Regions from separate parts of the Rhodoferax sediminis genome, predicted to be linked through region 4. Evidence: predicted binding sites of a transcription regulator. Region 4 holds the regulator's gene; each other region holds the start of a gene.

Region 1 (7,136 bases), 1.7 Mb from region 4:
CTTGTATTTGTCCACCGCGTCGGCGATGCGGCGCAGCTCGCTGGCCGTGGTCTCGCCGCCCCACATGCGCGGAATCACGCTGTAGGTGCCGTCCTTCTGGATGTTGGCGTGGCTGCGCTCGTTGATGTAGCGGCTTTGCGGGTCGTCCCTGGCCTGCTTGGGCCAGGTCGAGAGCAGGTAGTAGTTGACGGCCGGGCGGCACATTGAGCAGCCATTCGGCGTGCGCCACTCCATGAAGTGGAACACGTCGGCAATGGCCAGCAGCTTGTGCGCCTTGATGGCCTCGCGCACCTCCTGGTGGCTGTGCTCGGTGCAGCCGCACAGGGCTTTTTTCGCAGGCAGGGCCGAGTAGTCGCCGCCGGCCGTGGCCATCAATAGCTGCTCGACCAGCCCGGTGCACGAGCCGCAGCTCGCGCTGGCCTTGGTGTGCCGGCGCACTTCATCGAGCGTGAACAGGCCCTTGTCCTTGATCGCCTTGCAGATGGTGCCCTTGGTGACGCCGTTGCAGCCGCAGACCTCGGCGTCGTCCGGCATGCCTGCGGCCTTGCTGTGGCCCTCGTGGCCGCTGTCGCCGATGTTGGATTCGCCGAACATCAGCTTGTCGCGGATGTCGTGCACGCTGCGGCCGTCGCGCAAGAGCTTGAAGTACCAGCTGCCGTCCACCGTGTCGCCGTACAGGCAGGCGCCAACCAGCCTGTCGTCCTTGATCACCAGCTTCTTGTAGACCCCGCCGAACGGGTCGCTCATCACCAGCTCTTCGGTCCCTTCGCCGCCCATGAATTCGCCAGCCGAGAACAGGTCGATGCCCGTGACCTTGAGCTTGGTCGAGGTCAGCGAGCCGGTGTAGCGGCCGATGCCGAACTGCGCAAGGTGATTCGCCGCCACCTTGGCCTGCTCGAACAGCGGCGCCACCAGGCCGTAGGCGATGCCGCGGTGCGCCGCACATTCGCCCACGGCGTAAATGCGCGCGTCGGTCACGGTCTGTAGCGTGTCATTGACCACGATGCCGCGATTGCAGTGCAGGCGCATGGCTTCGGCCAGCTCGGTGTTCGGTCTGATACCGACCGCCATGACCACGAGGTCGGTCGGCAGCTCGGTGCCATTCTTGAACCGGATCGCCATGACCCTTCCATCCCGGTCGGGAATCAGCGCTTCGGTCTGCGCGCCGATCATGAACTTGAGCCCACGGTCTTCCAGCGATTTTTGCAGCAGCTTGCCCGCCACATCGTCGAGCTGGCGCTCCATCAGCCAGGGCATCACATGCACCACGGTCACGTCCATGCCGCGCAGCATCAGGCCGTTGGCCGCTTCCAGTCCCAGCAGGCCGCCGCCGATGACGACGGCGCGCCTGTATTTCTGCGAGGCCTCGATCATCGCGTTGGTGTCGGCGATGTCGCGGTAGGCGATCACGCCTTCCAGTTCCTTGCCCGGCACCGGCAGGATGAACGGATTCGAGCCGGTGCACATCAGCAGGCGGTCGTACGGCTCCTCGGTGCCGTCCTGGGCGCGCACGATGCGGTGCACGCGGTCCACCTCCACGACCTTTTTGCCGGCGTGCAGCGTGATGTGGTTGTCCCGGTACCAGTCCCAGGCGTTGAGCACGATCTCGTCGAGCGTCTGCTCGCCCGCGAGCACCGGCGACAGCAGGATGCGGTTGTAGTTGGGGTGCGGCTCGGCCCCGAACACCGTGATGTCGTAGAGCTCGGGTGCGATCTTGAGCAATTCCTCGATGGTGCGAATCCCGGCCATGCCGTTGCCCACCATCACCAGCCTGGACTTTTTCATACTGTGTCTCCGTAACGAGTTGGGCTACATCCGCAAGTCCCATGCCAGTTCGCTGCGCTATGGCGGGTGCGGGCCCGCCACGCTGACTGCGCTCCTGTTTGTTGCATTGCACCAATCTGGATCGAAAACGTGCCTGCCCGTGGTGCATGCGCTTGCAACGCGGCATCGGCTTGCCCTATGAGCGGCTTCGGGCGATCTCGAAGGCGCTGGCGCACATCTTGCTCACACCTCGTTCAAGCATTCGATCTCGATGTGATGCTGCGCCTGGGACGGGGCGTTCAGAAGCGGCACTCGTGATGCGCAGTTTTTTATTCGCAGAGGACTATCCATGAAGAATGTCATTGCTTCACTCAAGAGCGGCGACTGGCGGGCGTTGCTGGCCTGCTTTCTCTATTTCGACTCGGGGTTCACGGTCTGGGTCATGCTGGGCCCCCTGGCGCCCTTCATCAGCCGGGACATCGCGATGTCTCCGGCGGAGCAGGGTTTTCTGGTGGCGGTGCCCGTGCTCGCGGCCGCGATTCTCCGGGTTACTTTGGGGAACCTGTTTCAGTCGGTGGATGGCCGAAAAATCGCGCAGATGGGCGTTCTGCTGTCCGCCATCCCAGCCTTTGTCCTGCTCTTGACGCCGGGCGCACCCTCGTACCTGACGCTGCTGGTCCTCGGGGTGTTTCTGGGCATGGGCGGCGCCAGCTTCGCCGTTGCATTGCCGATGGCCGGCAGCAACTACCCGCCCCGGGTGCAGGGCCTGGTGCTGGGGCTCGCGGCCGCGGGCAACATCGGCGCCGTACTCGACGGCTTCATGTTCCCGACGCTGGCCGGTGCGTTCGGGTGGCAAAAGGCGACGGCTGCAGCCTTGCCCTTGCTGGCGTTGACTTCAGTCGCGATTTTCTTCTGGGCGAAGGACCGCAGCCCCAAGACCGGCAGCCCCCTGCCGGCGTTTGGCGCCTTTGCGCTAACCCTGTTCGGGCTGATCGGCATGGTCCTGCTGGTGCATGCGGGGGCTCTCGGTGGCGGCGAGGCCGGGCTGTTGTTGCTGCCTTTCTTTGGCGCCCTCATGGCCGTCGCGGTACTGCCCCAACGTTACCGCGCCGTGCTGGCCGAGCGCGACACCTGGGTGATCATGCTGGTCTACAGCATCACCTTCGGCGGCTTTGTCGGCATGTCGTCCTACGTCTCGCTGCTGCTCACCAGCCTGTATCAAATGTCCAAGATCAATGCGGGCCTGCTGATGGCGCTGATGGCCTTCACCGGCGCTGTTCTGCGCCCCTTCGGCGGCCTGATCGCCGACCGGGTGACGGGCGTGCGGGCGTTGCTCTTCCTGCTGGCGGGCATCTCGGTGCTCGACTTCACCTTCGCGGCCACCATGCCCCCGCTGGCCGGCGGCGTGGTGCTGCTGCTCGGTCTGTACACCTGCTTCGGGCTGGGCAACGGCGCGACCTTCCAGCTGGTGCCGCACCGCTGGCAGGGCAAGACGGGCGTGATGACGGGGATCATTGGCGCGGCCGGTGGCATCGGGGGCTTTTACCTGCCCGTCGTGATGGGCATCGCCAAGCAGAGCACCGGCAGCTACCAGATGGGGTTTGTCACCTTCGGCGCCATCGCGGCGCTCGCCTTCGTGCTGGTCGCCGCCCTGCGCCAGAAGTGGCTCGCCTGGGCGATGCCCGAGCATGCACAGGGTGCGCGGCCGCCCGCCATGGGGATGGCGACCGCAATAAAGTAAATCCGGCAACCGCGTAGAGCGTGGTGGCGCTAGCTCAAGCCGGGCCGGAGCCCTGGCGGCTGGCTTCGAACAGGAACCAGGTGCGTCGCTCGGTCTCGTCGATCCAGACTTCGATCAGGCTGGCGGTGGCGATGTCGCTGTGCTCCTCGCACACGCCATGGGCCTCGCGCAGGCTCGCGGCCAGCGTCTTGTTGTCCTCGCGCAGCTCGGCCAGCATGTCCTGCGGCTCGACGTAGTCGGCATCGTTGTCCAGCACGCGCTGGGTGCGCGCGATGTGGCCGATGGAGCGCAGCGTGGTGCCACCCACCTTGCGCACGCGCTCGGCGATCGGGTCGGTCATGGCGAAAAGCTGGTCACCCTGTTCGTCCAGCAGCAGGTGGTAGTCGCGGAAGTGCGGCCCGCTCATGTGCCAGTGGAAATTCTTGGTCTTGAGGTAGATCGCGTACACGTCCGCGAGGATGGCATTCATGGCGCCGGTGATGTCCCGGGTCGCGGCGGCCCTGAGGTCGCTGGGCGTGGCCAGCGGCGCCTTCTGCCGGGTCTTGAGGGCCTCGGTCTTGCTTGCTGAATTTTTCTTCATGGAGATTTCCTTTTCAGTCAATGAGCCGCGCCAACCTGTGGCGCGGAGCATCAACATACTCCCATTTTGTGTCGCTGTGCAGTGTCGCAGGGATTGCGCTCGCGCAGAAACCCAGTGCACACCCGGTGGGCAGGGCGCTTGCCCCTAAACTCGGTGCCATGACCGAAAATCTGTTGGTGCTGGGTATCGAATCCTCGTGCGACGAGACCGGCGTGGCCCTGGTCGAGACGCGCGGCCCAGGCGTGCCCGTGTTGTGCGCGCATGCGCTGCACAGCCAGATCGAGATGCACCAGGCCTACGGCGGCGTGGTGCCAGAGCTCGCGAGCCGCGACCATATCCGCCGCGTGCTGCCGCTCACGCAAAAAGTGCTGGGTGAAGCCGGCCGCGCGCTCACGGAGGTCGATGTGGTGGCCTACACGCGCGGTCCCGGGCTGGCCGGCGCGCTGCTGGTCGGTGCGGGCGTGGCCTGCGCGCTCGGCGCGGCGCTCGGCAAACCGGTGCTGGGCGTGCATCACCTGGAGGGGCATTTGCTGTCGCCGTTCCTGAGTCTTGATCCGCCGCAGTTTCCGTTCGTGGCGCTGCTGGTGTCGGGCGGCCATACGCAGCTGATGCGGGTCGATGGCGTCGGGCACTATGAGCTCCTGGGCGAGTCGATCGACGACGCGGCGGGCGAGGCCTTCGACAAATCGGCCAAGCTGATGGGCCTGGGCTATCCCGGTGGCCCTGCGCTGTCAAAACTGGCCGAGCACGGCGACGCGGCCGCTTTCAAATTGCCGCGCCCGTTATTGCACAGCGGCAATCTGGATTTTTCGTTTGCCGGACTCAAGACGGCGGTGCTGGTGCAGGCCAAAAAGCTGGGCGATCAACTCGAAGCGCGCAAGGCCGATCTGGCCGCATCTACGCAAGCCGCGATCGTGGAGGTGCTGGTGAAGAAGTCACTGGCGGCGCTGCGCCAGACGGGCTTGAAGCGGCTGGTGGTGGCGGGCGGCGTAGGAGCCAACCGCAGTTTGCGGCTGCAGCTCGATGCGGCGTGCTTTGCTGTGGGCGTGCGCGTGCACTACCCCGAACTCCATTTGTGCACCGACAACGGCGCCATGATTGCGCTGGCGGCCGCGATGCGCCTGCAAGCCGGTCAGCAAACGGCCAGCGAGGTTTACGCGTTCGACGTAAAACCGCGCTGGCCGCTGAACTCCCTGAGCCGGAGTCTATGAGAAAACAACCGCCAGCCCCTTATACACAGGGCACTGGCAGCTATTTAATTGGTAGCAGCTCAGTTGATGGCAAGCTGTGTGACGTTGCTCACCGGCACCTTCTTCGTCAGCTTCAGCGTGAGCACGCCGTTTTCCAGTTTGGCATCGCTGGCGGCGACGTCGATGTCCTGCGGCAACTCGTACGCGGCCTTGTAGCGGCGCGGCGCGCCTTCCAGGCTCCCGATGCGCACGACGCTGCCTTCGATGCCGATGGACAACTGCTCCTTGGCAACGCCGGGCATATCGAAGCTCATGGTGACGGTCTTGTCGTCCTGCTCAATCGAATAACCCTTTTGACGGGCGGTGAGCAGCGTGTCGTCGAGAAAGCGCTCCAGCGACGGGGCATAGGCGGTGCGGCGCAAAACTGCGGGGGCTACAGGGGTAAAGAACATGGAGGGACTCCTAGTAAACTGCGCGGCTTTCAACATCGATTGCCGCATGCATCGAATCTAGGTGCGATGCGTTTGTTTTCAAGGCAAATTTCCCCATGAATATTTCGCGTCGCCGACTCTTGAATTCCCTCACCGCGGCGCTATGTGCGCCGGCTGCAGCCTTTGCGCAAGCGCCGCAAGGCGGCCCCATCAAGATCGCGTTGATCGAGGGCCTGAGCGGCCCGTTTGCGAATGCCGGCGAGGCCGTGTACCGCAACCTGCTGTGGGCGGTGGAACGCGTCAACGCACGCGGGGGTGTGAAGCTGCCCGAAGCCGCGGGTGGCCACCGGCCGCTGCAGCTCGATCGCTACGACAACAAGGGCCAGAACGAAGAGGCGCTGTCGGCCCTGCGCTCGGCCATCGACGACGGCGCGCAGATTGTGATGCAGGGCAACTCGTCGGCCGTTGCCGCGGCGCTGATCGACGCGATCAACAAGAACAACGAGCGCGAGCCCGACAAGCAGGTCATCTTTCTCAACTACTCGGCGGTCGACCCGATCCTGACCAACGAGAAGTGCAGCTTCTGGCACTTTCGCTTCGATGCCCACGCCGACATGCGCATGGCCGCGTTGATGCAGGTGATCAAGGACGACAAGTCCCTCAGGCGCGTGTACCTGATCGGCCAGGACTACAGCTTTGGCCAGGCCGTGTTGCGCGAGGCCCGGCGCCAGTTGGGTGTGCAGCGCCCCGATGTGCAGATCGTGGGCGATGAGCTGCACCCGATGGGCCGCATCAAGGACTTCATGCCGTACCTCACCAAGATCAAGTCCAGCGGCGCACAGGCCGTCATCACCGGCAACTGGGGCAACGACCTGACCTTGCTGGTCAAGGCCGCCAAAGAGGTGGGTTTCGACGGCAAGTTCTACACTTTTTACGGCAATGCGCTGGGCGCACCGGCCGCGATTGGCGAGGCGGGCGTGGGCAAGGTCGTCGCCGTGGCGGACTGGCTGCCCAACGTGCAGGGTAGCTCCAGCGAAGCGTTCTACCAGGCGTTCCGCCAGCGCTTCCCGAAACCGGCGGACGACTATGTGCAAATGCGCATGCAGCTCATGATGCAGGCGCTGGCGCAGGCGATCGAAAAGGCGGGCACTACCCATCCAGTCGCGGTTGCGAACCAGCTGGAGCGGGCTCGCGTCAGTTTGGGGGGACAAACCGGGGCGATGCGCGCGCTTGATCACCAGTTCCAGCAGCCGCTGGTGGTGGGCGTGATGGAGCGCCAGGGCACGCCCGGCGTGAAGTTCGACGTCGAAGGCTCGGGCTACGGCTTTCGCGTGATCCGGCAAATCAGCGCCGCGCAGGCCGAGCAGCCCACGACGTGCCGCATGGCACGTCCCTCCTGATACGGGCGCCGCATGGCCCGCCCGTCCTGA
Region 2 (7,136 bases), 1.8 Mb from region 4:
GATGCCCCAGGTGGCGAGCAGCGTTTCGAGCGGCCGGCCATACAGGAAACGGATCACGCCGCGTTCCAGCACCGCACCAACCAGCGCCGACGCCAGGAACGCAACCGGGATCGCCGCCGGCAGGTACCAGCCGAAGGCCCCTGCCGGCAGGTATTTCTGAAACAGGCCCTGCATCACATAGGTGGCGTAGGCGCCGATCATGATCAGCTCGCCGTGCGCCATGTTGATGACGCCCATCAGGCCGTAGGTGATGGCCAGGCCGAGCGCCGCGAGCAGCAGTACCGAGCCCAGGCTGACGCCGCTGAAAATCGCGTTGATGCGGTCGCCCCAGACCAGCCGGCTGTCGATGCTGCGCACCGCCGCCCGCAGTGCTGCCTTGACTGCGGCATTGTCTTCCTTGCCCAGGCGCTCGTTGAGCAGCAGTTTGACCTCGGGGCTGCGGCCGGTCGCCAGCGTCGCGGCCGCTTCGAGCCGGTGCGTCAGATCGGGGCTGTCGAGCATGCTGGCGGCGCGCACGCGCTCGAGCCTGGCCTTGATCTGCGGATTGCTTTCGGCCGCCAGCGCCTTCTCCACCAGCGGCAGGTGCGATTCGTCGGGCTCGTTCAGCAGCGTCTGCACCGCGTCCGCACGCACCTTCTCATCAGGGCTGGACAGCTTGAGCGCTGCCATCGCGGAGTCGAGCGTGCCGCGCAGCAGGTTGCTGTTGACCACATCCTCGGCATCGTCAGGCACCTTCAGCGGGCTGCCAGTGACGGGATCGTAGCCCTTCCCGTTCCTCATGACATAGACATGGGCGGGCGTGGTCTTGACCGCGTCATCGGCCAGGGCCTGGAGAAAGTCGGCTGTTTTCGCATCGGCGCTCAAGACCGCCTTGTTGATGGCAGCCACGCGGTCGCTGGCGTCGCCCGTCGCCATGACCACGGCCTCATCCGGTGTCAGCGCGTGAGCGGCACCTGCCATCAGCAGTGCCGCCAACACCGCCTGGATCGATCGCCGAAGCATGAAGAATCTCGCCAGGGAATGGGCCGGTGCCCACTTGCTCAGGACGACTTGCCGGCCGGATAGTCGGGCTTCTTGTCGTCGCCTTCGATGAAGGGACTCCAGGGCTGGGCCTTGATCGGTGCCGGCGTCCTCCACACCACGCTGAACTGGCCGTCGCCACGAATCTCGCCGATGAACACCGGCTTGTGCAGATGGTGGTTCTTCGGGTCCATCTCGACGGTGAATCCGTCCGGCGCCTTGAAGGTCTGACCGGCCATCGCCGCGATCACCTTGTCGGTGCCGGTGGATTTCGCCTTCTCCACCGCCTGCTTCCACATGTGGATGCCGATCCATGTCGCTTCCATCGGGTCATTGGTCAGCGGCTTGTCCGCCTGACCCGGCAGCTTCTTGGCTTTGGCGTACTCGCTCCACTGCTGGATAAAGGCGGCGTTGGTCGGATTTTTGAGCGACATGAAGTAATTCCACGCAGCCAGGTGCCCCACCAGCGGCTTCGCATCGACGCCGCGCAGCTCTTCCTCGCCCACCGAGAAAGCCACCACCGGCACGTCCTTGGCTTTCAGGCCAGCGTTGCCGAGTTCCTTGTAGAACGGCACATTGGAGTCGCCGTTGATGGTGGAGATCACGGCCGTCTTGCCGCCCTGCGAGAACTTCTTGATGTCGGCCACGATGGTCTGGTAATCGCTGTGACCGAATGGGGTGTATTTTTCATCAATGTCCGAGTCCTTCACACCCTTGCTATGCAAAAAGGCGCGCAGGATCTTGTTCGTGGTGCGCGGGTACACGTAGTCGGTGCCCAGCAGCACGAAGCGGCGGGCGCCCCCGCCTTCCCTGCTCATGAGGTAATCCACGGCGGGAATGGCCTGCTGGTTGGGCGCGGCACCGGTGTAGAACACGTTCTTCGACAGCTCCTCGCCTTCGTATTGCACCGGATAGAACAGCAGGCCGTTCATTTCTTCGACCACCGGCAGCACCGACTTGCGCGATACCGAGGTCCAGCAGCCGAAGATCACGGCCACCTTGTCCTGCCCCAGCAACTGCTTGGTCTTCTCGGCGAACAGCGGCCAGTTGGACGCCGGGTCGACGACCACGGGTTCGAGCTGTTTGCCCATGACACCGCCGTGCTTGTTGATGTCCTCGATGGTCATCAACGCCATGTCTTTCAGCGCCGTCTCTGAAATCGCCATCGTGCCCGACAGCGAATGCAGGATGCCAACCTTGATGGTGTCCTGCGCGAACGCCTGAGGCGCAAAGGCAAACGCGCCGCTGGCAACGGCAGCCGCCACGGCGACCGCCTTGAGATTCCCTCGTCGGTTCATTTCTCTTCTCCAAGAAAGTTGCGATCCACAATCAGATCGAGCCGGTATCAGCAAGCTCCATGCCAGGCCCGTGCGTCCCGCTCGCGAGCGCACAGCCATCGAAATCGCTCACGAACGCACCGTTTCGGGCATCGCGCGGCACCTGCAAGGTGCGTTGGATGCCAGACGGCGGGGCCGCACCTGAAAAATGCGCCGGGGGTGTGCCTGGAACGCAAGTTGCTGCACAATGAATCGCCCATTCCGCCTGACCTGATCTGCACCCCATGGAACTGACGCCGCGCGAAAAAGACAAGCTCCTGATCTTCACGGCCGCCCTGCTGGCCGAGCGCCGGCGTGCGCGCGGGCTCAAGCTCAACTACCCCGAAGCCGTGGCACTGATCTCCGCCGCGGTCATGGAGGGCGCGCGCGACGGCAGGACGGTGGCACAGCTCATGAGCGAAGGCCGCACCATCCTGACCCGTGCCGACGTGATGGACGGCATCGCCGAGATGATCGCCGACATCCAGGTGGAAGCCACCTTTCCCGACGGCACCAAACTGGTCACGGTGCACCAGCCCATCATCTGAAAGGATGACTTCATGATCCCCGGAGAACTCTTCACCGACGATGGCGAGCACCTGCTGAACGCGGGGCGCCGCACGCTCCCCATGGCGGTGCAAAACACGGGCGACCGGCCCATTCAGGTCGGCTCGCACTACCACTTCGCGGAAACCAACGCCGCGCTGCGCTTCGATCGTGCCGCGGCGCGCGGCATGCGCCTGAACATCACGTCCGGCACCGCCGTGCGTTTCGAGCCGGGCCAGCAGCGCACGGTGGAGCTGGTGGACTACGCCGGGGAGCGCCGCGTGTTCGGCTTTCACGGCGACGTCATGGGGGCGCTCGATGCGCCGTCCCCAGGAGCCGCGTGATGGCCAGCATCGGGCGGCGCGCCTATGCCGAAATCTTCGGCCCCACAGTGGGCGACCGGATCCGGCTCGCGGACACGGACCTGATCGTTGAAGTGGAGCAGGACCTCACCCTGCGCGGCGGCGGCTACGGCGAGGAAGTGAAGTTCGGCGGCGGCAAGACCATCCGCGACGGTATGGCGCAGAGCCAGCGCACGCGCGCCGAAGGCGCGATGGACACGGTCCTGACGAACGCGCTGATCATCGATCACTGGGGCATCGTCAAGGCCGACATCGGCCTTCAAGGTGGACGCATTGCCGCCATCGGCAACGCGGGCAATCCGGACACCCAGCCCGGTGTGGACATGGTCATCGGCCCCGGTACCGAGATCATCAGTTGCGAGGGCCGCATCGTCACTGCCGGCGGCGTCGATACCCATATTCATTTCATTTCGCCGCAGCAGATCGAGGAGGCGCTGAGCTCGGGCGTGACCACCATGATCGGTGGCGGCACCGGCCCGGCCACCGGCACCCTGGCCACCACGTGCACGCCGGGCCCGTGGAACATCGAGCGCATGCTGCAGGCGGCCGATGCCTTTCCGATGAACCTGGGTTTCCTGGGCAAGGGCAACACCAGCCTGCCGGGCGCCCTGCACGAGCAGGTCAACGCCGGGGTCATGGGATTGAAGCTGCATGAGGACTGGGGCAGCACGCCGGCCGCCATCGACAACTGCCTCTGCGTAGCCGAAGCCACCGACATCCAGGTCGCCATCCACACCGATACCCTGAACGAGTCCGGCTTTGTGGAAGACACCATCGCCGCCTTCAAGGGCCGCACCATCCACACCTTCCACACCGAGGGCGCGGGCGGCGGCCATGCACCGGACATTCTCAAGGTCGTGGGCGAGGCCAATGTGCTGCCCTCCTCCACCAATCCGACGCGCCCCTACACGGTCAACACGCTGGACGAGCATGTGGACATGCTGATGGTGTGCCACCACCTGAATCCGGCCATTGCCGAGGATCTGGCGTTTGCCGAGAGCCGCATCCGCAAGGAAACGATCGCGGCCGAAGACGTGCTGCACGACCTCGGTGCCATCAGCATGTTCTCCAGCGATTCGCAGGCCATGGGACGGGTCGGCGAGGTCATCATCCGCTGCTGGCAAACCGCGCACAAGATGAAGCAGCAGCGCGGCTGGCTGGCTCCTCCCGGCCAGGCGGAGCCTGTCCAGGTCCAGCAGCGCAACGACAACTTCCGGGTCAAGCGCTATGCCGCCAAGTTCACCATCAATCCGGCGATCGCGCACGGCGTTGCGCACGAGGTGGGCTCGATTGAGGTCGGCAAATGGGCCGACCTGGTACTCTGGTCGCCGGCGTTTTTTGGCGTCAAGCCCGCCCTGATCCTCAAGGGCGGCTTCATCGCCATGGCGGCCATGGGCGACCCCAACGGCTCCATTCCGACGCCGCAGCCCGTGCACTACCGCCCGATGTTCGGCGCCTTTGGCGGCGCGCTGGCCAAATCCTCGCTCACCTTTGTGTCGCAGGCCGGTTTGCGGGCCGGCATCAAGGAGCGTTTCGGGCTGGCCAAACCCCTGAGTGCCGTGCGGGGCATTCGCGGCCTCGGCAAGCGTCACATGATCCACAACGACTACGCTCCCCGGATGGAGGTGGACGCGCAGACTTACGAAGTGCGCGCCGACGGCCGCTTGCTCACGTGCGAGCCTGCCGCCAGCCTGCCCATGACACAACGCTACTTTCTGTTTTGATGCTACAGGTATCCAGACTCATCGCCAAGGGGGCCGGCCTGGCCGGCGCCCTGGTCAAGCGCGCGGCCACCGTCGAGCTCGACTGGGATGTGCGCCAGAAAAGCCGTTTCTATGCAACCGACTCGCTCGGCCGCGCGTTGGGCGTCTTCCTGCCGCGTGGCACGGTGGTGCGTGGCGGCGACGTGCTGGTGGCCCAGGATGGCTCGTTGATCCGCATGATTGCCGCCCCGCAGGCCGTGCTGCGCATCACCCAGTGTGCGGAGCACGGGACCGCGTTCGACCTCACGCGCGCGGCCTATCACCTGGGCAACCGCCATGTGCCGATCGAGCTTCAACCCGATCACCTCAAAATCGAGCCCGATCACGTGCTGGCCGATCTGCTGCGTTCCATGCATCTGGTTGTGAACCCGGCGCATGAAGCGTTTGAGCCCGAGGGCGGCGCCTACGCCGCCGGCGCGCACGACCATGCGCACGGGCACGATCACGGCCACGAACACCACAGCCACTGATGCGTGCACCCAAAGATACCGAGCGCCTGCCAGCACCGAGCCTGCTGCAGTTGATCTGGCTCGCCTCCCCGGCGTTGCCGGTCGGCGGGTTTTCATACTCCGAAGGGCTGGAAGCCGGCGTGGACAGGGCGGGAATAACTACCGAAACGATAGCATCCAACTGGCTGGTGGATCAACTTCACTTGACACTGGCACGCGGCGATTTGGCCGTTGTGGCCAAGGCGATTGCAGCCTGGCGGCGCGGCGATCTGGAGCATCTGGGTGAACTCACCGCCTGGGTGCTGCAAACCCGGGAGAGCAGCGAACTGCGCCTGCAGACCGGGCAAATGGGCCAGTCACTGTTGCTGTGGCTGCGCAACCAGGCCACGGCAAGCCAGCCCCAGTTCGAAGCCTGCGCGCAAATGCCGCCGACCTACCCGGTCATATTCGCATTGGCGGCCTCGGCCACACAGGCCAGCGTTCGCGACTGCCTGCTCGCGTTCGCGTTTGGCTGGGCCGAAAATATGGTGCAGGCCGCCGTCAAGTCTGTGCCACTCGGCCAGAATGCGGGGCAGCGCATACTGGCCCGGCTGGCCGATGAAATCCCGTCCGCCGTGGATCACGCCATGGGGCTGATGGACAGCGAACGCCAGGCCTTCGCCCCGATGCTGGCGATCCTCTCCAGCCAGCACGAAACCCAATATTCGAGGTTGTTTCGATCATGAGTCTGCATAGCATTCCCCATCGCACCAAGACGCTGCCGCCGCTGCGCGTAGGCATTGGCGGGCCGGTCGGCTCCGGCAAGACGACGCTGCTGGAGATGCTGTGCAAGGCCATGCGCGACCGCTACGACCTGGTCGTCATCACCAACGACATCTACACCAAGGAAGATCAGCGCCTGCTGACGGTGAGCGGTGCGCTGCCGGCCGAGCGCATCATGGGTGTCGAAACCGGCGGCTGTCCACACACCGCCATCCGCGAAGATGCCTCCATCAACCTCGCGGCGATCGACCACATGCTGATCGATTTCCCCGATGCCGACATCGTGTTCGTGGAAAGCGGCGGCGACAATCTGGCCGCCACCTTCAGCCCCGAGTTGAGCGACCTGACGATTTATGTGATCGACGTGGCCGGCGGCGAAAAAATCCCGCGCAAGGGCGGCCCCGGCATCACCAAGAGCGATCTGTTCGTGATCAACAAGACCGACCTGGCGCCCTATGTGGGCGCGGACCTCGGCATCATGGAAGCCGACACCCGGCGCATGCGCACCACGGCCAGTGGGCTCAAGCCCTTTGTGATGACCAACCTGAAGACCCGCAGCGGCTTGAATGAAGTGATCTCGTTCATCGAAACCAAAGGCATGCTCCACGCCGGGTAAAATGGCCGGCTTGGGAAGAGTGGCAGAGTGGTCGATTGCACCGGTCTTGAAAACCGGCGACGGGAAACCGTCCGTGAGTTCGAATCTCACCTCTTCCGCCAGTTACCAGGCATTCACGCGGCGCTACTCCAGCCGAAAGCCCACCTTGATCGTGACCTGGTAGTGCGAAACCTTCCCGTTCGCGATATGCCCTCGCGACTCGGTCACTTCATACCAATCCATGTTCTTGACCGTCAGCGCGGCCTTGGCGATCGCATCGCGTATCGCGTGATCGGTCCCCTCGGTGGAGGAGCCGACCAGTT
Region 3 (7,136 bases), 1.8 Mb from region 4:
AAGTGAAGGTGCAGTATGGGCTTGCGCCGCATTTGGTTGCCCAACCAGTGCACCCAGCGCATTGCGGGTCAGTGCGATCTGTTCCTGCAGCGCCTCGATCTGCTGGCGCGCGTCGGGCAGGCCGCCTTCGCTCTCGCGCAGTTCCAGTTTGGTATCGAGCCCGGCGCTGAAGCGATCGTGCACGATGGCCAGTGTTTCTTCGCGCTGGGCCAGCGTGCGCCGCCCCACGGCCAGTTGGTCATTCAGGCGCGCCAGCTGGAAATAGCTGCGCGTGACCTGGCTGGCCAGCAGCACACGCGCGGCTTGGGCATCGGCCTCGGCCGCCTTGGCCGTGCCGATCGCGGCGTCAAGAGCGGCGCGGTTCTTGCCGAAGAAATCAAGCTCCCAGCTCGCGTTCAGCTGGGCGTCGCCCGAGTTGTAAATCGCGCCGCCCAACGGCGGCGGGTAGATGTAATTGCCACTGAACTTCTGCCGGTTCAGATTCATTGCGCCGCCTACTTGCGGCAGCGTCGCGGCCCGGACCACTCCTGCCATGGCCTGGGCCCGGGCGAGGCGGGCCTGGGCCAGCTTCAGGCTCGGGTTGCTGGCGAGCGCCTGCGCGATCAGCTGGTCGAGCTGCGCATCACCGAATTCCAGCCACCATTGTGCAGACACGGCGGGCGCCGCAGCGCTGCCGGTGCTCAGGCCGAGCGAGGCCGGATCGCGCATGCTTGACTGTGCCGGCGCAACGCCCGACATGTCGGCACAGGCACTCAAGCCCAGCGCCAGCACGAGGACGCCAAGCTTGAGCCGACGCAGAGGTTCCGCCTCACGGGTCTTGTTATTTTTCATTCGATTCTCCAGTTGCGGCGAGAGCCTGGGCGTTGTCCAGGATGCGGCGCAAATAACCCTTGAGGGTCTGCCATTCTTCATACGTGAAACCTGCCAGACAAGCATTCTGGATGCGAGCGAGCACCTCAGGGATCTTCAGCGCAGCGGCGCGGCCCTCGTCAGTCAGTTGCAGTTTGACCACGCGGCGGTCCTGCGACGAGCGCTGGCGGCTGCACAGGCCCTTGGCCTCGACCCGGTCCAGCAGCCGCGTCATGGCGCCGGCGTCCAGTTCGCATTCGCGCGCCAGCCCGGCCGCCGTGTCGGCGTCGCCCACGTACAGCTTCACGAGCGGCACCCACTGCGCATTCGTCAGGCCATTGGGCTCCATCTCACGGTCCACCGCCTGCGTCACGCGGGTCACGGTCTTGCGCATCAGGTGACCGATGCTGTTCTCGGCAAAGTAGTTCTCCGCACGATAGAACTCGGTCACCGGTGCCCCTTTGGCATCGGGCGGTGCGGCCATGTGTTTTTCATCCATGCCCGAAATAATAATTGTCTAAGCAACCATTGTCAAGGCTATTTCTGCAAAGGCAAGTTGTTGGCTACACTGTCGCCATGGCTACCACCACCTCCAACGCCCCCAAGGGCTCGCCCCGTTCACTGTCCGGTCTGCTGCCTTTTTTGCGGCCTTATCGCGGCCGCATCGCTCTGGCACTGATGTTCCTGGTCATGGCCGCCGTGGCCACCCTGCTCTTTCCGCTGGCGCTGCGCAGCCTGATCGACGGCGGCCTGGTGAGCACCGACAAGGGCGCGCAGGTGATGGCCCTGCGCGAGCATTTCTTCGCGCTGTTTGCGGTGGCCGTGGCGCTGGGCCTGTTTTCCGCCGGGCGCTTTTACATGGTGAGCTGGCTCGGCGAGCGCGTCACCGCCGACATTCGCAACGCGGTCTATGCCCACGTGCTGCGCCAGAGCCCCGAGTTCTTCGAGACCACGCAGACCGGCGAAGTGCTCTCGCGCCTGACGGGTGACACGACGCTGGTGCAAACCGTGGTCGGCTCATCGCTGAGCATGGGGCTGCGCAACACGGTGATGGGCGTCGGCGCGCTCGGCATCCTGGTCTGGACCAACCCGTATGTCATGTTCACGGTGTTCGTGATCCTGGTGCTGATCGTGCTGCCCAGCCTGTGGTTTGGCCGGCGCGTGCGCAAGCTCTCGCGCGCCAGCCAGGACCGCATCGCCGATTCCAGCGCCATCGCCGCCGAAGTGCTCAACGCGATCCCCGTGGTGCAAAGCTATACCGCCGAAGCGCGTGAATCGGCGCGCTTCGACACCTCGACCCAGAACGCCTTCGCCACCGCGGTGCATCGCTCCAAGGCACGCGCCGTGCTGGTCGCCTTCATCATCATTGCCACCAGTGCGGCGCTGCTGTGGGGCCTGTACCAGGGCACGCAGGCCGTGATGGCGGGCAGCATGTCGGCCGGGCATCTGGGCCAGACGGTGCTCTACGTCATCATCCTGGCCAGCGCGTTTGCGGTGCTGGGCGAGGTCTACGGCGACTTGCTGCGCGCGGCCGGCGCGACCGAGCGCTTGATGGAACTGCTGGGATCGCGTTCACCCATCGTTTCACCCTTAAAACCCGTTGAAGTCCCCGCCACATCTTCGGGTAGCGCTATCAGTTTCGAAGCAATCACATTCCATTACCCCTCGCGCCCGACGCAGGCCGCGTTGACGGATTTCAGCCTGAGCGTGGCGCCCGGCGAAACGGTGGCGCTGGTCGGCCCCAGCGGCGCGGGCAAGAGCACGGTGTTCCAGCTGCTGCTGCGCTACTACGATCCGCTGGCGGGCACGATCCGGCTCGACGGCGTGGCCACGCGCGACATGGCCCTGCACGACCTGCGCCAGCGCATCGGCATCGTGCCGCAGGACGCGGTGATTTTCTCGACCAGCGCGCTGGAGAACATCCGCTACGGCAAACCTGACGCCAGTGATGACGAGGTCAAAGCCGCCGCGCTGGCCGCCTTCGCGCACGAATTCATCACGGCGCTGCCCGAGGGCTACGACACCTTCCTGGGCGAGCGCGGTGTGCGCCTGTCGGGCGGCCAGCGCCAGCGCATCGCGATTGCGCGCGCCATGCTGAAAAACCCGCCGCTGCTGCTGCTGGACGAGGCCACCAGCGCACTCGACGCCGAGAGCGAGCGCATGGTGCAGGCGGCACTGGAGTCGGCCATGCAGGGCCGCACCACGCTGGTGATTGCGCACCGCCTGGCCACCGTGCAGCAGGCCAGCCGCATCGTGGTGATCGACCATGGCCGCATCGTGGAACAGGGCACGCACGAGACGCTGGTGGCGCTGGGTGGCATCTATGCCAAGCTGGCTGCGCTGCAGTTTGTGAGCTGACAAGCTGCCTCACACATGACGCGTGGCGGGCAGGCCGAAGCGGCCGCTTAAACTACCTTCATGCCCTGGCACGCCCGACTGCAGCTCGACTACCGCCTTGAATCGGGCAGGAGCGTAGCCCGCTTTCAGCACGATGGCCCTCTGCGTATTCTGCAGACCCTGTACCCCGAAGGCGACGCGACTTGCCACAACGTGCTGGTGCATCCGCCCGGCGGCCTGGTCGGCGGCGACACACTGGACATCGGCATCACGGTCGGCGCCGGCGCGCACGGCCTCATCACCACACCCGGGGCCACGCGCTTTTACAAAACCCTGGGCGAGGCGGCCGTGCAGCGCACCCACCTCGCGCTTGAAGCAGGCGCGCGACTGGAGTGGCTGCCACTGGAAACCATTTGCCACGACGGCTGCCTTGCCACCAATCACCTGAGCCTGGCGCTGGCGCCGCAGGCCGAACTGATCGGCTGGGACGTGACCGCGCTCGGACTGCCCCAGGCCGGGCGCCCTTTCGTGCATGGCAGCTTTTGCCAGCACATCGAGCTGGCCGGCGTCTGGCTGGAGCGCGGACGCATCGACGCCACGGACGCGCGGCTGCTGGACAGTCCGCTGGGCCTCGCGGGCCGGCGCTGTATGGCCTCGATCTTTTTCGTGACCGGCAACCCTTTGGCGCGCGCGCGCCGCCAGCAGGCGCTGGACGCCGCGCGCGCCGTGATCGAAGCGCATGAGCTGCAGGGCAGCGCCGGCGCTACCAGCCCCGACGGCCGGGTGGTGGTGGTGCGCGCGCTGGCACCGCTGGTCGAGCCCGCCATGGGGCTGCTGCGCCAGGTCTGGGCCGCATGGCGCGCGCGTTTATGGGCCAAACCGGCCCGGAGCCCGCGCATCTGGTCCACCTAACGCTATCAATCCAATAGCGCGACGCGCGCCCGCCGCGGCGCTACAAGACGGTCTTCCGCTTGCGCGAAGCGAGCATCATGCCAAGCAGGCCGATGCCGAACAATGCCAGGGTGGCTGGCTCCGGAACCGTCGCATTCACGCCATCAAACTGATAGGCGAGCAGCTTGGTCCCATCGGTCACGCCGACACCATACGTCAGACCGAGATCCGGCTCGGCCCCGTCGCCCCACAGATCCACCGTATATCCCCCGGCGACCGTGAACGCCATGCCGAAGACGTCCAGGAAGGTTCCGCTGAAGGGGTAGGCGCAGTCTATCGGCGACCCATCGGGGAAAAGCAGGTTGTTGTAGGTCAGGGCACCACCCGTGTAATCAATGAAGCTGAGGCTGGAAGGAACCAGAGGGTCGAACGTCGGGTCCCTCTCGTTCGCCGGGTTGATCGGCACCAGTCCGGTGATCGCGGCGTTGACGATGCCGTTCGCCGCGTTGGAGAAAGTCCCGCTGACCGCGGTGATCGCGTAAGCTCCGGCGGGATCGGTGCGGCAGGGATTGTTGCCAGCGGTTCCGCAGATCGGATTCGGATCCGCCGGCGCCACATTCGGCGCGACCGTCAGAAAGCCGCTGCCGCTGAACCCACCACCGTCAAATGCAAACGGAATCACGTCGGCACGTGCTTGCGGTCCTGTGAATGCCATTACAGCCATCAGGGCCGCGGCGGCCGGAATTAGTCGCGCCGATTTCATCATCATGTTCATGTCCACCTTTCAGAGTCTGCGAGCCGCTACCGGCTCCGGGCCCGATATGCATAACTCACGCCAAAATGAACGCGACTCAGAAAGCAATTGATTTGTATACATATCTTTCGAATACACGAAGACGCGCGAAGATCGAAATGTAAAAAGTATCGACGCACGGGGCACGCTCCACGGATCAAACTTTGGGTGTCGATGGCACGCCCGGCGGCTGGAGTGCCACGGAAGCTGCTGGTGCGAAGTGCCCGCTTCGCGACAACGTTTCTCCGATCTCGTTACACTTTGTGCCAGACCCGAAGCCTCTGAAGCCGCCGAAGTCTTGCCCGCCTTTCATCCGCGCCACTTCTGCTGGCGAATGGAAGGGTCGGGAGAAGGTCGAGACGCAATGAACAAGCCTGCAATCTCTTTCCTGATGGCCGCCTGCAGGCGACCTCGATTCGCGATGATGGCGCTGGAGTCCCTGAAGCGCCAGACGATGCAGGACTGGGAGTTGGTTGTCTCTCCAGATGACGGCGAGGACTACAGCCCTCTGGTGCATTCGGATTCCCGCGTCAAGGTGGTTCAGTCCGACGCGGTGCAGACCGGCCCGGCCCATGCCCGCAACCGCGCCTTGACGATCGCATCCGGCGCGCTGGTTGCGGTTCTTGATGACGATGACTGTGTGGAGCCCGCCTTCGCGGCCCAGGCCGTCTCGTATTTCAAATCCCACGAAGCCAGTTTCGCCACGGCGCCCACCCAATATTTCCGCAACCACAGCGGTTGCGTCGTGCGCCACATCGGGCAGTTTCCCGCCATGGACATCGACCGGTTCGGCCTCCAGTTCGGAACCATGCACGCCATTGGCCGGCGCGAGACCTACCCGCCGTGGAAGCCCGGGTTTGCCGAAGATGTCATGCACACGTCCAAGTGCATTGATCTGGCGGGCGGAAAGATCGCCGTCCTGCCTGATGCCAGCTACATGCTGAGACTCCACCCCGACAGCATGTGTGCAGTGGCGGACGGCCAGTACATCTCGAAGTGCTACAGGGATCTGGCAGCAAGTCTCCCTTATGAAATGTCCGACGCAGGGGCGATGCAGACCCGCGAGCTGCTGCGCCGGCGTATCAGGATGAATGAAGCGTTCTCTCGCCACGGCGGCGGCTTTGGGTACCATCGATTTGTGAAGGCGCACAGCCAGGTTTGACCCGCCGTTGACTTGCCGGGGGTGATGAGCCGCCCCTGGTCAGCCCGCGCGGCGCGGCATCGCCGGCGCTCAGATGGCCACCAGGCGCCGCACGCCATCAGCTTCCATATCCCTGCCCCGCCCGCGCGCAACGAACTCACCGCGCTCCATGACCAGGTAGTCGTCGGCCAGGTCCTGCGCGAAGTCGTAGTACTGCTCTACCAGCAGGATGGCCACCTTTTCCCCGTTCAGGCCACGGTCGGCCAGGCCGCGGATCACACGGGCGATGTCCTTGATGATGCTGGGCTGGATGCCTTCGGTGGGCTCATCCAGGATCAGCAGCTTCGGCTTGGCTGCCAGCGCGCGTGCGATCGCCAGCTGCTGCTGCTGCCCGCCCGAGAGATCGCCACCGCGCCGGCCCAGCATCTGTTTGAGCACGGGGAACAGTTCGTAGAGCTCGGCAGGGATCGGGGTGCTGGCGCTCTTGTACGCCAGCCCCATGCGCAGGTTGTCCTGCACCGTGAGCCGCGCGAAGATTTCGCGCCCCTGCGGCACGAAGCCGATGCCGGCGCGCGCGCGCTCGCAGGGCGCGGCATGGTGGATCGCCTTGCCGTCGAATTCGATGCTGCCAGTCTTGATCGGAACCAGCCCCATCAGACTCTTGAGCAGCGTGGTCTTGCCCACGCCGTTGCGACCCAGCAGCACGGTGACCTGGCCCAGGTGGACCTGCAGGCTTACGTCGCGCAGGATGTGCGAGCCGCCGTAGTACTGGTTGATGTTCTTGACGTTCAACATATTCAACGCCCCAAATAAACTTCGATGACGCGCTCATCCGCCTGCACCTGATCCAGCGTGCCCTGCGCCAGCACCGATCCATCGCACAGCACGGTCACGATTTCGGAGATGGATTTGATGAAGCTCATGTCATGCTCCACCACCATCAGCGAGTGCTTGCCTTTGAGCGAGAGGAACAGCTCGGCCGTGCGCACGGTCTCCTCGTCGGTCATGCCGGCCACGGGCTCGTCGAGCAGCAACAGCCTGGGGGCCTGCATCAGCAGCATGCCGATCTCCAGCCACTGCTTCTGGCCGTGGCTCAAATTGCCCGCCCTGCGCGCCACGCTGTCG
Region 4 (7,136 bases):
GTCGAAGCGGAACAGGCGGCATTCGATCGGGCCGTTCCACATCGGCACGCGGCGCGATTCCTTCAGGCGCATGCGGCTGGGCAGTTTCAGGTCGGGCGTCAGCACCCAAGCGGTCCAGCCGGCGTAGTTTTTCTTCCAGTGGGCGGCGAGACGGCTGAAGAATTCGCCGCCTTCCTCGCTGTCCATCTGGGCGCTCTCACGCGCGCCGAAGCGCGCCACGTCCTGCGTGAAGACGCGCCCGCGCGCGCCGCCTCCGGCCACGCCGGCGACCTCGATGCGCTCGCCATAGGGAGGATTCACCAGCATCACGCCGCTGGCCGCCGGCGGCAGCCGCTGCAGTGCGTCGCCGCCGCGGAATTCCACCGCGGCGCCGACGCCGGCGCGCGCCGCGTTGCGCTGCGCGAAATCCACCATCCGGTGCGCCACGTCACTGCCAAATATGGGTGCGGCCGGTGTCGTTTGTGCCGCCAGCGCTTCGTTTTTGATAGCGGACCAGACATGACTCTGGAACGGCAACAGCTTCTCGAAGCCGAAGCGGCGCAGCGACCCCGGCGCGATGCGGCAGGCGATTTGCGCCGCCTCGATCGCGATCGTGCCGCTGCCGCAGCACGGGTCGTACAGCGGCGTCGCGGCATCCCAGCCGCTGGCGGCCAGCATGGCGGCGGCCAGCGTTTCCTTCAGCGGGGCCTCGCCCTTGTCCTCGCGCCAGCCGCGCTTGAACAGCGGCTCACCCGAGGTGTCGATGTAGAGCAGGGCGCGGTCGGTCGTCAGGTGCAGGTAGATACGCGCGTCGGGCCACTGGGTGTCCACGTCGGGGCGCACGCCGCTCTTGTGGCGGAAGCGGTCGGCAATCGCGTCCTTGATTCTGAGCGCGGCAAAGTTCAGGCTGGTCAACGGGCTGTGCTGCGCCGTGACCTCGACCTTGAAGGTCTGCCGGGTCGTGAACCAGATCTCCCAGGCCACGCTGGCGGCGGCGTGGTACAGATCCTGTTCGTTGCGATACTCGGTGTTGGAGAGCTCGACCAGCACGCGCTGGGCCAGCCGGCTGTGCAGGTTCAGCAGCAGCGCATCGCGCCACGACGCGTTAAGCTGCACGCCGCCGCGCAGCGTCTGCAGATCCCGCTCGGCGGCGCCGGTGATGCGCTGCGCCTCCAGGCCCAGCAAGGCTTCCACGCCGGCCGCGCAGGGCAGAAAAAGTTGCAGCTGGTTCACAGGGTTTTTCTCAGGTTGGTGGGGGCGATCCGCAGCGCCTCGCGGTATTTGGCCACGGTGCGGCGCGCGCACTCGATGCCCTGTTCCTTCAGCATGTCGGCAATCTGGTTATCGCTGAGCGGCTTGCAGGGATCTTCAGCCGCCACAAACTGCTTGATCAGTGCGCGCACTGCTGTGCTCGAGGCATTGCCGCCGGTTTCGGTGCCCAGGCCCGAGCCAAAGAAGTATTTGAGCTCGAAGGTGCCATACGGCGTGGCCATGTACTTGGCGGTGGTCACGCGCGAGATGGTGGACTCGTGCAGGCCGAGTTCGTCGGCAATCTCGCGCAGCACCAGCGGGCGCATCGCCAGCTCGCCGTGCACAAAGAAGCTCTTTTGCCGCTCCACGATGGCGTTGGCCACGCGCAGGATGGTGTCGAAACGCTGCTGGATGTTCTTGATGAACCAGCGCGCCTCCTGCAGCCGCTGCTGCAGCGCCGCGTGGTTCGACGCATCGCGCCCGCCGCTCTTGTGTTGCTTGAGTGCATTGGCATAGATGTCGTGCACGCGCAGGCGCGGCATCACGTCGGGATTGAGCTGCACGCGAAACTTGGGCTGGCCGCCGCGCCCGACGTTGGTCACGATCACGTCGGGCACCACGATATTGCGCTCGACCTGCACGAAGCGCCGCCCCGGCTTGGGCTCGAGCCGGCCGATCAGCGCCATGGCGGCCTTGACCTGCGCTTCAGTGGCGCCGCACAGCTGCACCAGTCGCCGCACGTCGCGCCGCGCCAGCAGGTCCATGGGCTGGGCGCACATGCGCAGCGCCACCTCGACGACCTCCTGGCGCGCCGGGTCGCCGTGATCAAAGTCCTGCAGTGCGCGCAGCTGCAGCGCCAGGCATTCGCCCAGATGCCGCGCGCCGACGCCCGTGGGCTCCAGGTGCTGCAAGAGCGACAACGCCACCGTGAAACACTGCACCAGTTCCTCCACCTGCGCCTCGTCGGTGCCGGCCAGCCCTTCGGCCAGCGACTGCAGCGTGTCTTCCAGGTAGCCGTCGTCATTCAGCGATTCGATCAGGAAGTGCAGCGCGGCGCGGTCTTCCTGCGACAGGCGCAGTGAGAGCGCCTGGCGGTGCAGGTGCGACTGCAGCGATTCCTGACTGCCCGCCAGCTCGGTGGCATCCATTGCATCCGCGTCGCCCAGGTTGTTGCTGCGCGCGGGCGCGTCGCCGCCCCATTCGCTGTCGTCGGGCCGGACCTCGCTGGTGCCGTCACCGTCCCAGCTTTGCTCTTCGTCGCGGCCCGACAGCGGAAATTCAGCATCATTTTGAGCTGTAGCCCTCATGTCGTCCTGGCTACCAGCTACCGAATTAGTAGCAAAATCGGTGTCACGGTCGTCTTCGCGCACCCGCGTGTCGGACTGCGCCAGGCCGAATTCCTCGCGCGGCGCTTCCAGCTCGGCGACCTCCAGGAACGGGTTGTCATCGAGCATCTGCTCCACTTCCTGGCTCAGCTCCAGCGTCGAGAGCTGCAGCAGCCGGATCGACTGCTGCAGCTGCGGCGTCAGCGCCAGATGCTGCGAAATGCGAAGTGACAGGCCCTGCTTCATGGCGTCAGGCGACCGCCGCGCCGCCCCAAGGAGAAGCAGTACACGCAATGGCAAGCGCGGGGAGCACCCGGCCGGCGCCGGGCCGCCCCAAGGCGGCCGACGGCCCCCTCGGGGGGCAGCGCAGTACACGCAGTGACAAGCGTGGGGGCCATATTCACATGCGGAAATGCTCGCCCAGGTACACCCGGCGCACATCGGCGTTGTCGACGATCTCCGAAGGGGTGCCCTGCGCCAGCACGTGGCCATCATTGATGATGAAGGCATGGTCACAGATGCCCAGGGTTTCGCGCACGTTGTGGTCGGTGATGAGCACGCCGATGCCCCGGCTCTTGAGGAAAACGATGATGCGCTGGATCTCGATCACCGCGATCGGGTCGATGCCGGCAAATGGCTCGTCGAGCAGGATGAAGCGCGGCTGCGTCGCCAGCGCGCGCGCAATCTCGACGCGCCGGCGCTCGCCGCCCGACAGCGACAGCGCGGACGAATCGCGCAGGTGCTCCACCCGCAGGTCCTGCAAGAGCGTCGTGAGACGCTCCTCGATCTCGCTTTTGGACAGCGCACGGCCGGCCTGGTCGCCATCGGCGCCATGGCGCTGCAGCTCCAGCACCGCGCGCACGTTTTCTTCCACCGTGAGTTTGCGAAAAATCGACGCCTCCTGCGGCAGATAGCTCAGGCCCAGGCGCGAACGGCGGTGGATCGGCATGTGTTCGACCGGGCCGCCGTCGATGGTGATCTCGCCGGCGTCGGCCCGCACCAGGCCCACGATCATGTAGAACGAGGTCGTCTTGCCTGCACCGTTGGGCCCGAGCAGGCCCACCACCTCGCCTTTTTGCACCGACAGCGACACATCCTTCACGACCATGCGGCTGCCATAGGTTTTTTGCAGGTGGCGCGCTTCGAGCCGGCTCGGCACGTCGCGCACGGCATGCGTCGCTGCGTCGCCCGTCACTTTGGATCCCCGCCGAGGGTGCTGCTGGGACGCAGTACGGGTGCCGGCACAGCAGGCGCTGGCGCCGTGCCCGCCGGCGCGGAGGCAGTGGCCTTGGGTGCCAGCATGGCGCGGATGCGCGTGCGCGCGGGGCCGCCCGCAACGCCGCCCGTCGGATTCGTGACCGTGCCATCCACGGTGAACACGTCGGTTGCGTTGTTGTAGGTGATCAAGGCCCCCGTGGTCTCGTCGCTCAGCGTGGCGCCGGTGTAGCGGCGCAGGATGGCCCGCTTGATGAATTTGACGACGTCCGCCTTGCCGTCGTACTCGATGGTTTCCGACTCCCCCTCGATGTACTCGTCCACGCCTTCGCGCTTTTGCCGGTAGAACGCCAGCTTGCCGGGCTCGGCCGTGACGGTGGCGTATTGATAGCCCTCGGGGTCCTGGCGCACGTCGACCCGGGCGCCGCGAATGATGATGGTGCCCTTGGTGACGACCACCCGGCCGGTGAACACGCTGGTCTGGTTGAGGTCGTCGTAGCGCAGGGCATCCGCCTCGATATTCATCGGCTTGTTGCTGTCGGCTTTTTCGGCCAGCGCGCCAAGCGGGAGCAGTGCACAGGCGACGAGCAGCAAAAGCGAGGTGAAAGTTTTTTTCATAGAGGCATGAATCTTGCTGGCATTGTAAGGGCGTGACCACGAAAGCCCTCCCAAAAATAACAGAAAAGCCCGCTGAAGCGGGCTTTTTCGTGGCGCCCCGGGGCTGGCGTCAGGCGCTCTTGCGCGACTCGCCAATCAGGTAGTCGGTGATCTGCAGGGCGCGCTCCATGCTGTGTGCGAGCTCGCCATCGGTATAAAAGCGCCCCGCCACGCCGAGCGCGGGCACGCCCGACACCTTGTAGGCGTCCTGCAGCTGGGTCGCACGGCGCACCTTGGTTGCGACCGAGAACGAGTTGTAGATCTCGGCGAACTTGGCCGTGTCCAGGCCCTGTTTTTGAACCCAGGCGGTAATGCCGGCGTCACGGTCGAGCGGCTGGCGCTCGACGTGAATCGCGTAGAACACCTTGACATGCAGCTCGTCGAGCTTGCCCATGGCTTCCAGCGTGTAGTACAGGCGCTGCTCGGGCACAAAGCTGGCATTGAACGCCACCGGCACGCGGCGCATATTGACATCCTTGGGCAGGCGCTTGACCCAATTGTCCAGCGCCGGCTCGAACGCGTTGCAGTGCGGACAGCTGTACCAGAAGAATTCGATGACCTCGACCTTGCCGGGGGGCGTCTCGACCATGGCGCGCTTGTCCAGCACCAGATAATCCGTGCCGGCGACGAATTTTTTCCCCTGGGCATGGGCGGCCGGCACAGTCAGGGTGGAGGCGGCCAGCGCCGAGGCGGCGGCCAGCGAGAATTCACGACGTTTCATCAAGTTACGCTCCTGTCAATATCAGAGTCAGAGGGCCGACCCGGCCTGAAGTTCCCATGCGGCACGTCACGCGAAGGCGTCCGGCCATTTAACGCTGCACGCGCACCAGCGCTGTTTCCATGCCGCTGCCATCGAGCTGCTCCTTGGTCTTGTCGGCATCAGCCTTGGTGTTGAACGGCCCGACCCGCACGCGCCAGACCGTGCGTCCGGACTGTTCGCGTTCGGAAACCTTGGCTTCGACCCCCATCAGCGACAGCTTGGCGCGCTGCGACTCGGCATCTTCGGCAGTCCGGAACGCGCCGGCCTGCACAAAGTAGGTAAACGGATCGACCCCGCTGCTGCTCGACCGGGCCTTCGCCAGGTCCCCCAGCGGATCACCCGACACCGCCGGCGGAACGGGCGGCTGAACGGCTGCGGTCCTGCCCCCCACGACCGCGGGAGGCAGGGGGGCCGTCGCCGCACCGGGCGTTGCACCGGCACCCGCACCCGTGTTGTCGACCGCGCCGCCAGCAGCGGCCGAGGCCGGGCGCACCGGGTTCTTGCCATACAGCGGCGCGTTGGGATCCCAGTCCTTGTTCTTCACGGCCTCGGCCGCATCCTGGTCCGGGGCACGGCTCACGCCCTTGTTGACGAACGGAATCGGCACCTTGGTGACGTACACGGCGACGGCCAGTGCCGCGCCCAGACCCACCACGACACCGATGACAAAGCCGACGATGGTGCCGCCGAATTGCTGTTTCATTGAATTGCTCACATTTTTGCGGGCGCCGACACGCCCAGAATTGCCAGGCCATTGTGCAATACCTGCGCGGTGGCGGCCACCAGCGCCAGCCGCGCCAGTTTGACGGCCTCGTCGTCCACCAGAATGCGTTCGGCATCATAGTAGCTGTGGTAGGTGGCGGCCAGATCGCGCAGGTAGAAGGTGACGTCGTGCGGCGCGAAATCCTGCGCGGCCGCGCCCAGCATCTCCGGGTATTTGGCCAGCTGCAGCATCAGCGCCAGCGCGGGGGCGCTTTGCAGCGGCGCCAGGTCGACGCTCGCCAGCCGGGCCGCGTCGCCGCCTTCCTTGTCCTTCCACGCGGCCAGCACCGAGCAGATGCGCGCATGCGCGTACTGCACGTAATACACCGGGTTGTCGTTGTTTTTCGTGACCGCCAGATCGACGTCGAACACGTATTCGGTATCGGGCTTGCGGCTCAGCAGGAAGAAGCGCACGGCATCCTTGCTGGTCCACTCGATCAGATCGCGCAGCGTGACGTAGCTGCCGGCGCGCTTGCTGATCTTGACTTCCTCGCCGCCGCGCATCACGCGCACCATGGTGTGCAGCACGTAGTCGGGGTAGCCCGCAGGAATGCCCACATTCGCCGCCTGCAGCCCGGCGCGCACGCGCGCAATGGTGCCGTGGTGGTCGGTGCCCTGGATGTTGACCACCTTGTGAAAGCCGCGCTCCCATTTGGCGATGTGGTAGGCCACGTCGGGCACGAAGTAGGTGTAGCTGCCGTCACCCTTGCGCATGACGCGGTCCTTGTCGTCGCCATACTCGGTGGACTTGAGCCACAGCGCGCCATCCTGCTCGTAGGTCTTGCCGGCCGCCTGCAGCTTTGCCACCGTGGCCGCGACCTTGCCGCTGGTGTACAGGCTCGATTCGAGGTAGTAGTTGTCGAACCGGACCGCGAACGCCTGCAGGTCCAGGTCCTGCTCGTGGCGCAGGTAGGCCACGGCGAACTGGCGGATGGCATCGAGGTCGTTTACGTCGCCCGAGGCGGTGTACGCGCGGTCGTCGGACTTGACTGTCTTTTTTGCCAGGAAGTCGGCTGCGATGTCGGCGATGTAGTCGCCGTTGTAGGCGGGGGCGTTGTCGCCGCTGGGCCATTCGGCATCGCCGGGTTTGAAGCCCCGGGCGCGCAGCTGCACGCTGTGCGCCAGCGTGGCGATCTGCACGCCCGCGTCGTTGTAGTAGAACTCGCGGTACACGTCCCAGCCCTGGG

The links. The regulator sigma-54, encoded in region 4, starts transcription at its own class of promoters, with help from an activator protein. The targets are predictions, from matches to a motif close to TGGCANGNAANCTGCTTT.
Region 1: a site for sigma-54 is predicted at 1,815-1,832, ahead of nirB (nitrite reductase large subunit NirB). Genes of this name have one in related genera too.
Region 2: a site for sigma-54 is predicted at 2,524-2,541, ahead of EUB48_RS13940 (urease subunit gamma). Genes of this name have one in related genera too.
Region 3: a site for sigma-54 is predicted at 4,898-4,915, ahead of EUB48_RS13905 (PEP-CTERM sorting domain-containing protein). Genes of this name have one in related genera too.

The regions. Positions count from the first base shown of each region.
Region 1 is NZ_CP035503.1:2,938,858-2,945,993, reverse strand. Features, by position in the region: gene nirB (nitrite reductase large subunit NirB) at 1-1,785, opposite strand, end outside; gene EUB48_RS14230 (MFS transporter) at 2,114-3,505, shown strand; gene EUB48_RS14225 (Dps family protein) at 3,540-4,085, opposite strand; gene tsaD (tRNA (adenosine(37)-N6)-threonylcarbamoyltransferase complex transferase subunit TsaD) at 4,244-5,296, shown strand; gene EUB48_RS14215 (Hsp20/alpha crystallin family protein) at 5,356-5,727, opposite strand; gene EUB48_RS14210 (branched-chain amino acid ABC transporter substrate-binding protein) at 5,823-7,106, shown strand.
Region 2 is NZ_CP035503.1:2,891,004-2,898,139, forward strand. Features, by position in the region: gene urtB (urea ABC transporter permease subunit UrtB) at 1-1,002, opposite strand, end outside; gene urtA (urea ABC transporter substrate-binding protein) at 1,041-2,318, opposite strand; gene EUB48_RS13940 (urease subunit gamma) at 2,582-2,884, shown strand; gene EUB48_RS13945 (urease subunit beta) at 2,897-3,226, shown strand; gene ureC (urease subunit alpha) at 3,226-4,968, shown strand; partial or broken gene ureE (urease accessory protein UreE) at 4,968-5,474, shown strand; gene EUB48_RS13960 (urease accessory protein UreF) at 5,477-6,181, shown strand; gene ureG (urease accessory protein UreG) at 6,178-6,834, shown strand; tRNA gene EUB48_RS13970 (tRNA-Ser) at 6,848-6,935, shown strand; gene EUB48_RS13975 (dodecin) at 6,958-7,136, opposite strand, start outside.
Region 3 is NZ_CP035503.1:2,881,511-2,888,646, forward strand. Features, by position in the region: gene EUB48_RS13885 (efflux transporter outer membrane subunit) at 1-831, opposite strand, end outside; gene EUB48_RS13890 (MarR family winged helix-turn-helix transcriptional regulator) at 821-1,348, opposite strand; gene EUB48_RS13895 (ABC transporter transmembrane domain-containing protein) at 1,426-3,207, shown strand; gene EUB48_RS13900 (urease accessory protein UreD) at 3,268-4,098, shown strand; gene EUB48_RS13905 (PEP-CTERM sorting domain-containing protein) at 4,139-4,846, opposite strand; gene EUB48_RS13910 (glycosyltransferase family 2 protein) at 5,235-6,032, shown strand; gene urtE (urea ABC transporter ATP-binding subunit UrtE) at 6,102-6,806, opposite strand; gene urtD (urea ABC transporter ATP-binding protein UrtD) at 6,809-7,136, opposite strand, start outside.
Region 4 is NZ_CP035503.1:258,741-265,876, reverse strand. Features, by position in the region: gene EUB48_RS01300 (THUMP domain-containing class I SAM-dependent RNA methyltransferase) at 1-1,212, opposite strand, end outside; gene EUB48_RS01295 (RNA polymerase factor sigma-54) at 1,209-2,801, opposite strand; gene lptB (LPS export ABC transporter ATP-binding protein) at 2,956-3,750, opposite strand; gene lptA (lipopolysaccharide transport periplasmic protein LptA) at 3,747-4,388, opposite strand; gene EUB48_RS01280 (thiol:disulfide interchange protein DsbA/DsbL) at 4,498-5,148, opposite strand; gene EUB48_RS01275 (SPOR domain-containing protein) at 5,237-5,890, opposite strand; gene argS (arginine--tRNA ligase) at 5,899-7,136, opposite strand, start outside.